3 regions of the Cytobacillus sp. FSL K6-0265 genome follow, and region 1 is predicted to be linked to each of the others. Evidence: riboswitches for the same ligand, from Rfam matches in the RefSeq annotation. Region 1 holds a riboswitch; each other region holds the start of a gene.

Region 1 (4,298 bases):
TATTATCATTAGAAACCGAACAAATCCATATGAATTTGTTCGGTTTTTTGTTTAGACTTACTTCGTTTATAATTATTCCATCCACGCTGGCTTTCCAAACCCTTGAAACGATTCGTCGATGATTTTTTCAAATTCTGCAGACTCAACCACTTCTTTTAAGTCTTTCGCATATTGTTTATCTTCATAGTCTGCTCTAACTGCAACCACATTGCGATAATCATCAAGCATATTTTCCAATGCTAGTGCACTTAATAAGTCCATATCGGCTGCCAATGCAAAGTTACCTGGAACTGCAGCTAGATCAACACCTTCAAGAGATCTTGGTAATTGTCCTGCTTCAATCGGTTGAAAGACTAAGTTCTTTTTATTTTCCTTCACATCTTTTTCAGATACTGTTAGTGGATCGGCATTTTCATCAATCGTAATAAGACCTTCGTCACTTAACGTATTTAAGGCGCGCGCTGCATTCGTTGGGTCATTTGGAATAGCAATGGTTGCACCGTCTTTTATCTCATCAATTGAATTAAACACATTCGAGTAAATTCCCATAGGGGCTGTTGGGACAATAATTAATGGTGTTAAGTTCATATTATTTTCTTTCTCGAAGTTCTCTAAATAAATAGTATGTTGGAAAAGGTTAGCTTGGATATCATCTTCATTTAAAGCTTTGTTAGGTTGGATATAATCACTAAACTCTACAACAGTTACTTTATATCCTTTTTCCTCTAGACCAGGTACAATGGCTTTCTTCAACATATCACTATAAGGACCGGCAGTAGCGCCAATTTTAAGTTCTTTCGTTTCATCTACTTTTTCTCCACTCGTGTCTGAACCTCCGCCACATGCTGTTAGTAAACTAACAGTTGCAATGAATAAAACAATTAGCCACTTTCTCATTATGTTTCCTCCCCATAGCTGTAACCAGAATTTTAACCAATAAAAAAAGCCACTATTCATCATCTGAAAGAGGCATTGATTTATATTCCGCCTTATCTTTCAGAATGAATGGATATCATTCTGCAGGAATTGGCACCTTCCCAATATTGGGGGTTGCCGGACGTCATAGGGCCTAGTCCCTCAGTCTCTCTGGATAAGCTTTTTATTTAATTTTTATGATATGATATTACTACTCTCCATTATTTTTGTCAATGTTCGAAATAATGTTATTACATCCAATCTTCTTAGAAAAAGTGCCTATCGACAAAACTTCTCCTTCTTTATCCTTTTAAAATAAAAAAGGAGATTGAATATTTCCCTTTTTATAAAATTAACTGGACATTTTGTCTTTTTGGTTATAAAATGCGTTCGTATATAGATTAAATAAATGAAGGTGGATTAAAAAATGGAATTATCGCATCGTTTGAAGCAATTACCTCAACAATTTTTTGCTTCCCTTGTTCAAAAAGTAGCTGCTGCAAAACTTGAAGGCAGAGACGTTATTAACCTAGGACAAGGCAATCCCGACCAGCCTACACCTGCACATATTGTACAATCACTTCAGCAGGCTGCCGAAGACCCAATGACACATAAATATTCTCCTTTTCGAGGAATTAATGAATTAAAGAAAGCCGCTGCTTCCTTTTATAAACGTGAATATGGGGTAGACATTAACCCTGAAAAAGAAGTCGCTATCCTCTTTGGCGCAAAAGCAGGTTTAGTAGAAATTCCATTATGCCTTCTTAATGAGGGAGATTTAATGCTCTTACCAGATCCTGGTTACCCTGATTATGAATCTGGTGCGGTTTTGGCCAATGTAAAATACGAAACCTTTCCTTTAAAAGAAGAAAACCATTTTTTACCTGATTACTTACAGTTTACGGAAAAACAAAAAAAGGATGCTCGCCTATTATTTTTGAATTACCCTAATAACCCAACAGGTGCGACAGCTGATTCGACATTTTTTGAAGAGACTGTTGCTTTTGCTAAAGAAAACAATATCACCATCTTACATGATTTCGCTTATGGCGCCATCGGCTTTGATGGAAAGAAACCTGAAAGTTTCTTGGCGACAGCCGGAGCGAAAGATGTCGGCATTGAAATGTATACATTATCTAAAACATATAATATGGCTGGGTGGAGAGTTGGATTTGCAGTTGGAAATGAAAAAATCATTGATGCCATCAATCTTCTTCAAGACCATATGTATGTGAGCTTATTCCCTGCCATACAAAAAGCCGCAGCCGATGCATTAAATGGGGATCAAACGAGTGTAGACGAGCTTGTTGCACGATATGAGGGGCGTAGAAATGCATTCATGAACGCTTGTGAAAAAATTGGCTGGTACGGCAAGTCACCTTCAGGGTCATTTTTTGCTTGGATGCCTGTACCTGAAGGGTATAATAGTGAAGATTTTGCTGATTACTTACTGGAAAAAGCCGATGTAGCTGTTGCCGCTGGAAAAGGATTTGGCACTTTTGGTGAAGGTTATGTTCGAGTTGGATTACTTGTCGATGAAGAACGATTAATTGAAGCAGTAGAAAGAATTGGTCAACTCAAATTATTTTAATATAAGAGGTAGAAAAAATATAGTAGCCACAAACCTAGCCGATAGGAACATGTATAAGTTTATGTTCCTATCGGCTAGGTTGTGTAACTTGGAGGCTTTTATTAACGAACTCAACCTTCAATTTTCTTTTTCCTCGCCTCCGTATGAAAAGCGGTTATCCATTTATCTACAGCAAATATGTTGGGAATAATTTCTGGCTTAATCGCCGTAAAGGAAGCTAAGTCATATAAATTCGTCAACCTTCCACCTAATAAAACCCTAGGTTTCTTTGGTAAATACGAAAAAGCTTCCATATATTCAGTAAGTGCCGTTAAATGAGGAGCAATTGAAACCGATAAGCCAATCACATCTGGTTTCCAATCTTTCGCAGCCTGCAAAGCATATTGTACAGGTAAATTGGCTCCTAGAAACTTGATCTTCCATCCATTCTCTGCGAATATACTTGCTACCATCTTCAATCCTAAATAATGCTGCTCCCCTGATAAACAAAGAAACATGGCAGTCGGTGCAAACTCATTAGTTTCGAACTGATGAGTTGCAGCTAATCTTGAAAGAATGAGATCGCAAACCCCCGATGCCAAATGTTCATCTGCAACGGTTATCTCAAAATTTTCCCATTTCAGACCAATTATAACCATTGCCGGTGTAATAATATCTTGATATATTTCTACATTAGACAAATAATCGAATTGCTCAATATATTCCCAAGCATCAACAAAAGCTCCAGTTAAAAGGATTTCTGCTAGTTCTTCCCCCCTCGTCACTGTGCCTCTCCTCCTTGGACATCTCTTAAAATAGACACTGCCTCTCTTAACAAACCTATATAGGCAGAACTAATTTCATTTTCTACCATCGTACATTTTTTTAATTCCTCTTCTAAAAAAAGAAAATTATCAATCAAGGTTTGTGTAGTCATACCATATTTAATTAAGATACCTCTTAACCAAAGGGTATAGTCAGTGAAAATCTTTGATGTATTTAATTCCATTGCTGTCTTTAAATAATCTAGGTGATGCATATTATCAATAAATGTTTGATTTCTCCCACGGTCACCGTATGTTTCAATTAATGTAGGATCCTCTCGAAATATCCTTTTTGTTACTGCTTCAGCGATCATTTCATATTTACTCACTTTACCACAACCTTATATTGCGACACTTTTGGAATCACTGCTGCTAATTCTTTATCTGGATACTTCTTTTCAAGATCATGAATTCGTTTAAAATCTTTACTTCTTACCCATCGCAAATAATCTTCCTTTGTTTCGAAAATTAATTGTACTGTAAGTTCTCCTTTACGTTTATCGTTTTGCAGCAACATAAAGTCGACAAACCCATCTGCTTGATCAACTAGACGTGAACGATTCTTATATATTTCAATCACTTCATTTGCTTTGCTTTCATTTACATCAAAGGTTGAGAATACAGTATACATAACTTCCCCCTACACATTTGGACGTGTGTTACTTCCCCATTCCATAACAATGGTCGGAATACTAAATCCGTAAATAGAATCATTCATTTCTCCTACTTGTTTAAATCCTTTTGAATGATAAAAATCGATAGCAGCATCATTTTGCATAACGACAGAAACCGTAATTTTACGAATACCTTTAAAATAATCAAACATTGCTTTTAGTAAGGCTGTGCCAATACCTTGACGGTGAAAACGCGGCAATATATATAAAGCGCCTAATTCTATTTCTTTTTTTATATTTATTAAAGAAAAATGAACAAATCCAATCACTTCTCCTTTTTCTTCAGCAACGAATAAAACAGAAGTAGACAAACCT
Region 2 (4,298 bases), 400 kb from region 1:
CATCAGACAAACCGTTGCTATGGGACCTGGAATGTAATAAAATACATCTAAAGGTACAGCAAATGTTTGCCTATCGTGAGTAGGCGGACGATGTAAGAGTGTGGGGACACTACTTACATACGCTGTGCTTTTTATTTTGGATATAGGGTATACAGTTAAACCAATATAACCGCCATTCCACTCTTATGTCAGCATACAAAAATATAAAAAATGATTTATTCCGCTATTATATTTTAAAGCAAAAAGTTGATGTGTTTCATGCGATGAAAAGCTTTTTTAAAGAACAAGAGCAGAAGGAAATGTTAGCTTAATATGGCCTGTTCTGAAAGAATCGCAACTAAGTTCTGAAGTGCCACAATTTACTTACGAGCGTTTCGGAGGCAGGTTTTGAAAATGAAGTGAACAAAGTAAAAGTATTTTCTTGGGTGTATCACAGCGATTGATGCTGTGGTTCTTTTTTTGCTCAAGTGACCAGGCACTATGATAATTTGAGCATATTAAGTAGCTCTCTTCATCTACTTATGTCATAATTTTCATAAAGAGCAATATGGAGGGGATTACTTTGCACAAAGTTCGTGATTTAGGAAATGACATTCAACTCATTGATTTAATGGATTTACAAACACCTGAGCGTACGGGGGCGTATATATTAGGTGCTGAAGAATTAACAGTGATTGAAACAAGTGCTAGTCCTTCTATTCCCCATCTTATAGAAGGGTTGCAAGAATTGAACATTAACCTTGAAGACATCAAGCATATTATTGTCACCCATGTACATTTAGACCATGCGGGTGGAGCCGGTTTGTTCTTAGAGCAATGTCCAAAGGCAAAAGTATATGTTCACCCAAGAGGTAAACGGCATTTAGCTGATCCTAGTAAATTAATTGCTGGTGCTAGAATGGTATATGGTGATGAATTTGATCAACTATTTAATCCGATTATGCCAATTGATGAGAAGAGACTAGTCACGATGGAAGAGGGACAATCATTGGATATCGGTGGTCGCTTGTTAACATTTTATGATACTCCTGGACATGCAAAGCACCATTACTCTATCCATGATTCGAAAAGTAATGGCTTTTTTACTGGCGATACGATTGGCGTATTTTATCCGGGCATAGCAAGAAAAGGTTATCCATTAGTACTGCCATCGACGTCTCCTAATCAGTTTGATCCAGAGGCGATGTTATCATCTGTTGAAAAAATCGAATCACTTCAACCACAACATATCTTTTTTGGGCATTATGGTGAAGGCCCTGAACCAAAGGATGTTTATACACAAATCCGCTATTGGTTACCTATATTTACTTCAATTGCAGATGAAGTTTTTCAACAAGGAAATGACATAATAAAAATGCAAGAAGCCATACAATCGGAACTGTTGGATCAAGTAAAACATTATTTATTATCAGAGCATGAAGTTGTAATAAGTGCAGAGGATGAGAAGTTAATAGGCTTAGATTTAAATGTCTGTACAATGGGAATGATTGATAGGTTACAGAAATTGAAATAGAGATTTTAGTCGTGTGTTTGGAGGTATTTAACATGGATTTGGAGGAAATAAGATCAGAAATACAGCATCGTCAATCAGATATATTAGGCAGCCCCACATTGGTTAAATTTGCTGTTCTTCTTCCCCTAATAGAAAAAGATGGAGAAATACATATTTTGTTTGAAGTACGATCTTTATCTATGAGAAGACAGCCTGGGGAAATTTGTTTTCCTGGAGGGAAGATGGATCAAGAAGATGTGGATTTAATTGAGACGGCAAAAAGAGAGACGAGTGAGGAGTTAGGTATTCCCATTGGCGAAGTCTCTGTTTTTTCCGAACTTGATTATGTAGTCACACCTTATAATACAGTGGTTTATCCGTTTGTAGGCACAATAGAAAGCATCAGAGATCTTAAGCTAAATCCAGAAGAAGTGGATCAAATTTTCACCGTACCACTTGCTTATTTTTTGAAAGAGGGTCCATCAATTCATTATATTGAGATGAAACCAGAGCCTAATAGTAGCTTCCCTTATCATCTCATTCCTAATGGGGAAAAATATAAATGGCAAACTCGGAGGATGCAAGAAATTTTTTATACTTATGAAGGTCATGTGATATGGGGGTTAACAGCTAAGATACTGTATCATTTTTTGACACTTATCCAAGGGGGAAATAAATAAATTTTCAAAATGTTATTGACGATTCCCTATGAATGGGTATATGATGTTAAACAAATAAATAGGAACTTCTTATCCAGAGAGGCGGAGGGACTGACCCGGTGAAGCCTCGGCAACCAACAATCTTTTGTATGGTGCCAATTTCAGAGGATACTATCCAAAGATAAGGAGAAGGTAAGCTCTTAATTTAAAGCCCTTCTGCCTCTTCTTGGTAGAAGGGCTTTTTATGTCATAGAGCGAATATTTTATCGGAATATAAAATATATTCAGATTTTATATTGACGATAAATCGTTTTTTGGATATAATTCTATTTGTAATTAAAGTATTAACGCTTTAAAAAATAAAATATTTCTTATCGAGAGTGACGGAGGGATCAGGCCCTATGAAGTCCGGCAACCTTCAAGCAAATGCTTGAAAAGGTGCTAAATCCTGCAGGCAGTAAATGTCTGGAAGATAAGATGAGGCAACCCCCTCTTCTTATGAAGAGGGGGTTTATTTATTTTAATCATCCGACTAAAAAGTAGAGGAGAGTATATAATGACGAATCAATTTAACACTTACGATGACGAGACGATTTTATTACATGGAGGTCAATCACCAGACCCGACTACGGGATCTCGTGCAGTTCCTATCTATCAAACGAGTTCATATGTTTTCCATAATACAGACCATGCCCAAAGTCTATTTTCATTGGATGAGACGGGAAATATCTATTCACGAATCGGTAATCCAACCGTTGATGTATTAGAAAAACGTATTGCGTTGTTAGAAGATGGTGTAGCGGCAGTAGCGACTTCATCTGGAATGGCAGCTATTGCTCTTTCAATTATGAATATTGCTCAAGCTGGTGATGAGATTGTCGCAGCTTCCAACCTTTATGGTGGAACATATAATCTTTTTGCCATTACCCTTCCGAAATATGGGATTAAAGTTCATTTTGTTGATGGTTCTGACCCAGAGAATTACCGTAAAGCGATTACACCAAAAACAAAGGCTTTATATGGAGAGATTATTGGTAACCCAAGTCTTCATGTCCTAGATGTAGAGGCAGTTGCAAATATTGCTCATGAAAATGATATTCCTCTTATTATTGATAATACTTTCGCCTCTCCTTATCTTTGCAAACCAATCCAATGGGGAGCAGATATTGTAATACATTCGGCAACAAAATGGATTGGTGGTCATGGAACAACTATAGGTGGACTTGTAGTTGATGGGGGACGATTTAATTGGAATCATGATAAGTTTCCCGGTTTTACTCAACCAGACCCAAGTTATAACGGTATTGTTTATGCCAATGAGTTTGGTACACTCGCTTTCAGTACAAAGCTTCGTGTCCAGTTGCTACGCGATTTTGGGTCATCATTAAGCCCGCATAGTGCATTTCTTTTACTTCAAGGATTGGAAACACTTCATTTACGAATAGAGAAACATACGGAAAATGCAGCGAAGATTGCCCATTTCTTAAACGACCATCCAGCTGTCGATTGGGTCGCATATCCAGGTTTAGCAGAGCATCCAGCGCATGAATTAGCGAAAAAATATTTAAACACTGGTTTCGGTTCTATTGTGAACTTCGGTATTAAAGGTGGCAGAGATGCGGGTAAGAAAGTAATCGATACAATTGCATTGTGGTCTCATGTAGCCAATGTAGGTGATGCAAAGTCACTCATTATTCATCCAGCTTCAACAACACATCAACAGTTAAGCGCAGAAGATTTAATTAAAAGCGGTGTAAGTGAGGAACTCATACGTTTATCAGTTGGGATTGAATCGGTTAGAGATTTAACGAATGACTTAGATCAAGCCTTCTATGAAGCGACTGGTATTTCTTCCAAGGGAGAAAAAAAAGGGGAGACAGCAGTCAATGATGAAGGTGTAATTCGTTGGGCATTACAATCATCCTCATTAAAAGAAGCTGTGGATAGCAATGAGCTAGTAAGAGCAAAAAGGATTGCTGTAGTTGGTTTAAGTGGAAACCCAGCTAGACCAAGTTACCGTTTAGCAAGAAAAATGCAAAGATTAGGTTATCAAATTGTGCCAGTCAATCCAAAGGAAACAGAAGTATTAGGTGAACAGGCATATCCAAATTTAAAATCCATTCCTTATACCATTGATATTGTGCAAG
Region 3 (4,298 bases), 2.8 Mb from region 1:
CATCTTTGAATGAAAGGGTTGAAGCAAATGATACATGTGAGAAATCTTGGAGTACCTCACTATCTACGTCTACGTATTTCACCAAACCCTTATCGTCTATTTGAATATGAACAAAAGCATCAGCAACTTGGACGCCTCTTTCTTGTCGAATAAACGTATAATCATATATGCCGTTTGTCGGTTTTTGATTGATTACATCATCGTCTAATTGTTGCAGTTTAAAATAATCATGAGGGTTATGATAAATGGCTTGCAACACTGATGTAGCAGTTAAAAGCGCCACTTTCGACTGAACATGTCGAGAAGCAACCGTTTCAGAATCATCTAAGCCCATTAATTTAAGCAGTCTTCCTTCCGAATTGAATACAAATTTTATAGCATGAGGGATATCTAGTTCATCATCTAATAAATCTTCCTCACTCACCCGTAAGGACTCTTTAGATAATTGACTCCATACCTCTAGTCTACCACTCTTCTTTTTTACTTCAGCTACAAGCATATGGTCTTCCGTCATTCCTGCCAAAGTATAAATATCAATATCATCGGCTAAATGGGGTAATGATGTCACTAGCGTTTTGCTTACACCAAATGAATCCGAGGTAAGTACCTCCCCATTTGTGTGTACACCATAAATAAAATCCTCCAACTGATAAACATAGTGATAGCCATCGTCCCCATCGACAAATACGTCTTTATCATATTTCGCTATGACAGGAACCATGTGTAAATGGTTTAAATAAATCCGCTTCGCCTCTTCATTCGTAATCAGTTTTTTTGGATAGACTAGTTCAAAATCCATGCTTTCTCTTTCGACTGCACTTAATACACCATTACTCAGCATTGTAAAACTAATGCCGGAATGAGGAAGTTCCTTATTCAATCGTTCATCTTTGCGATTATATAAAATCATATGATATTCACCTAAGTCAATATATGCTGACAAATATAACCCATGTCTGAAAGTCGAATCATAGAACTTTTCTATAAACTGCTCTGCTTGCATGATCATAGCAAACTTACTCATTTCCCCTGGGATTTCATCCAGTTCATCTGTATAAATGAAAAATTCTGCCACGCCTAATTCATCCATACGAACCGAGCCAATTGACTCTCCCCAATCTTCCAGCAGGATATCATACACATTTTCTTCAAATTCCATCTGCTCCATAACTAAATCATCTGGATTGATTCCTTTAAAATAGATTTTAAGTTGTTCCATTATTAAGTGATTCAAAGCAGCTGTTCTCCTTTAGATATGATTTAATTAGTATACAGGAAATGAAAAGTTAACATTCAATCGTTTCTATTTTAAGGTTCTCTTTAATTCTTCCCATAATTATGACATCTTTAAATTCACCCTGGCTGAAATGAGCCTTATGCAAATAACCTTCTTGTCTAAAATGAAAAAGTTCATATAAAGCGATTGCCCTTATATTATCTGCACATACATCTAACTCTAATCTGATGAGCCCTAATTCTTCATCGGCTAGCTTTACTATTCGCTCAAGAAGCGTCTTACCAATCCCTTTCCCTTGTACTTCTTCATTAATTGAGATGGACACATTACCACTATACCTCAACTTTCCACTTCTCTCTTCTAAAGAGGCTATTCCCATAACATGACCGTTCCATTCTGCAACAAATACATGGTCTTGATGCGTAAGTCCTTCAATATAATCTTCAATATTTTTTAATCGCCCTGATGATAAGGCCATAGTCTGCTGAATAATAGAATCTTGCCTATGCATTTCATGAATATCTCTTGCATCATTTATATGTATCGGTCTAATCTTTATTTCTTCTCCCATATAAAAACTCCTTTTTTTGTAAAACTGTTCTGAATGAAAACTTATAAAACTTTATCTATTTACGAATGAACAATATAAAAAGTTCCTTACTGACATAATCACTACGATACAAAATATATATGAAAGGAGGCATCGAGATATTTAATCAGCATCTAAAGGAGGGTCATTTGCATATGCTTGCTTTGTTCAGTCTATTTCTAATTGTCGGTTACAGTTTCTTTTTCTTTATTAGTGCCGTTAGAAAAAACAAAGATATAGCTACCCAATATTCTAAATGTATTCCCATGGTGGTTGGTATGACAAGTAGTTTAACAATCGGTTTAATTATATCTGTATGGTTACCAGAAATGGCGAAAGCAACTGTATTATCTATTCTCATTAGCGCTGTCATTGCCGTTTTTATAGGACTGCCGTTTAAAACAAACGGACTCGTTGAAGCTCAAGCGTCAAGTCTCATGGGAAGTATGATGGGGGCAATGCTAGGCATCATGTTAGTACCAAGTGAAGTTACATTTATGATCATTAGCATGGATTTGATTTATTTAATTAGTATTTTTGCCATGATGCTTCTCATGCACAAAAAACATTCATTAAAGGAAGCATTGAAAACTCGACCTCTTCCCTTCTATCTAACATTCTTATTAAGCATCGCCATTATCTGTGCATCGGGCATTCATCAAGAAGTGAGGAACCCAATTCATCCGATAGAAGAAAACACCCCACAGGTAGAACACCATCACTAATTTTTTGAATAATTTTAATTACATTATTGACTTTTCATGTAATAGATAATATTATGAATATAATTTAATAAAGCATTTTCTCTTATAAAGAGCGGCTGAGGGACTGGCCCTGCGACGCCCGGCAACCATTCATATACCCATATGAACAGGTGCTAAATCCTGCAAAATACTTTTTGGTATTTTGATATATGAGAGAGGTTACTACTATTCTAGTATATTTATGCCTCTCATGATGAGAGGCATTTTTGTTTTTTATTATCACATCAAAGAGAAACGAGGAGAGGAAATGACTGCAACAATCGTTAAAGGGGCGCCTGGATATTATTTATTAGATTCAGGTATCTTAACAGAACTCCCCAACCTACTTAAAGAAATTTCTGTTTCCAAATACCATATAATAACCGGTAAAAAAGCTTGGCAAGCCGTACAGCCATACTTGCCTAAGGAAGTAATCGATCACAACATTCGCCTTCATTACATAGATGGTCACACTACTTTAAAAAAGGTCCATGCCATCCAAGAAGTATTAACAAATGATGGTGCTAATGGCGTAATTGGGATTGGTGGTGGAACAGCATTGGATATAACAAAAGCAGTTGCGATTGAAGCATCAGTTCAATCCATTCTTATACCGACAATCGCTGCAACCTGTGCCGCATGGACACCATTAAGTGTTTTTTATAATGAAGAAGGAAGCTTTACTCATTATACCGAGTTTCCTATTGCGACAACCCTCGTATTGGTTGAACCTGAAATCATTGCTAAAGCGCCTCTTGCTTATTTAAAAGCAGGAATCGGGGATACATTAGCCAAGTTTTATGAAGCTGAAGCCCTAATTGAAAGTTTTTATCCTGAAGAAACACTACCTGTGCCTAAACAAATTTCTCAATTTTCAGCCAAAATTTGTCGAGAGACATTGCTTAATGATGGGGAAGCCGCACTACAAGCAGTAGCCCAAAACGAAACCTCACCAGCACTTATTCGAGTGATTGAAACGATTATCATGACTGGGGGGATGGTCGGTGGATTCGGCGAAAAGGCAGGGAGAATTGCTGGTGCCCATTCACTTCACAACGGACTAACCGTTGCGGATACGGTCCATGACTTTCTCCATGGGGAATTAGTCGCTTACGGGATACTTGGTCAATTGGCCATCGAAGAAAAATGGACAGAAATTGATTACCTTCTTCCGTTTTATGAGAGCTGGCAATTGCCAAGTAGCCTCTCTGCTCTAAATATAGATGTGAATGATGAGCGATTCATTAAGACAATTGTGAAAAAGGCTATACGCCCAACTGAATCTATTCACTTGATGAAAAACGAGATAAATGAACAATCTGTTTTACAAGCACTTCAATTATTAGAAGTACAAAATAAACAAAAGGGAGTTCGATCATCATGAAAAAATGGTTATTAACAGGTACATTCTTATTATCTTTAACAGGCTTAGCTGCATGTGGTAGTGATGAAACCAGCAACTCTACAGAAGGATTATATGACGATGAAGAATTAGTCATTGGTGTCACTGCAGGTCCACATGAGCAAATCTTAGAAAAAGTAATTGAATTAGCTAAAGAAGAAGATATCAATATTAAACCACAAGTTTTTACTGATTATGTGATGCCAAATGTCGCATTAGCTGAAAAAGAGATTGACTTAAACATTTTTCAAACAGAGCCTTATTTTAATGCATTTAAAGAAGATAGAAATTTAGATTTAGTTAAATCTTTTGATACCGTTTCATTCC

Evidence for each region. Region 1 has a riboswitch for S-adenosylmethionine ahead of MHH73_RS05020 (MetQ/NlpA family ABC transporter substrate-binding protein). Riboswitches for the same ligand answer to the same signal wherever they lie in the genome.
Region 2: another riboswitch for S-adenosylmethionine. It lies ahead of MHH73_RS07170 (PLP-dependent aspartate aminotransferase family protein); the one in region 1 lies ahead of MHH73_RS05020 (MetQ/NlpA family ABC transporter substrate-binding protein).
Region 3: another riboswitch for S-adenosylmethionine. It lies ahead of MHH73_RS18935 (iron-containing alcohol dehydrogenase family protein); the one in region 1 lies ahead of MHH73_RS05020 (MetQ/NlpA family ABC transporter substrate-binding protein).

The regions. Positions count from the first base shown of each region.
Region 1 is NZ_JBBOPE010000001.1:970,168-974,465, reverse strand. Features, by position in the region: gene MHH73_RS05020 (MetQ/NlpA family ABC transporter substrate-binding protein) at 73-897, opposite strand; SAM riboswitch class I at 987-1,097, opposite strand; gene MHH73_RS05015 (pyridoxal phosphate-dependent aminotransferase) at 1,343-2,506, shown strand; gene MHH73_RS05010 (cobalamin B12-binding domain-containing protein) at 2,617-3,270, opposite strand; gene MHH73_RS05005 (hypothetical protein) at 3,267-3,638, opposite strand; gene MHH73_RS05000 (antibiotic biosynthesis monooxygenase family protein) at 3,635-3,940, opposite strand; gene MHH73_RS04995 (GNAT family N-acetyltransferase) at 3,950-4,298, opposite strand, start outside.
Region 2 is NZ_JBBOPE010000001.1:1,375,060-1,379,357, forward strand. Features, by position in the region: partial or broken gene MHH73_RS07155 (sporulation protein YhbH) at 153-311, shown strand; gene MHH73_RS07160 (MBL fold metallo-hydrolase) at 563-1,513, shown strand; gene MHH73_RS07165 (NUDIX hydrolase) at 1,546-2,172, shown strand; SAM riboswitch class I at 2,239-2,339, shown strand; SAM riboswitch class I at 2,520-2,630, shown strand; gene MHH73_RS07170 (PLP-dependent aspartate aminotransferase family protein) at 2,708-4,298, shown strand, end outside.
Region 3 is NZ_JBBOPE010000001.1:3,722,106-3,726,403, forward strand. Features, by position in the region: gene MHH73_RS18920 (hypothetical protein) at 1-1,234, opposite strand, end outside; gene MHH73_RS18925 (GNAT family N-acetyltransferase) at 1,287-1,808, opposite strand; gene MHH73_RS18930 (hypothetical protein) at 1,982-2,551, shown strand; SAM riboswitch class I at 2,631-2,746, shown strand; gene MHH73_RS18935 (iron-containing alcohol dehydrogenase family protein) at 2,838-3,953, shown strand; gene MHH73_RS18940 (MetQ/NlpA family ABC transporter substrate-binding protein) at 3,950-4,298, shown strand, end outside.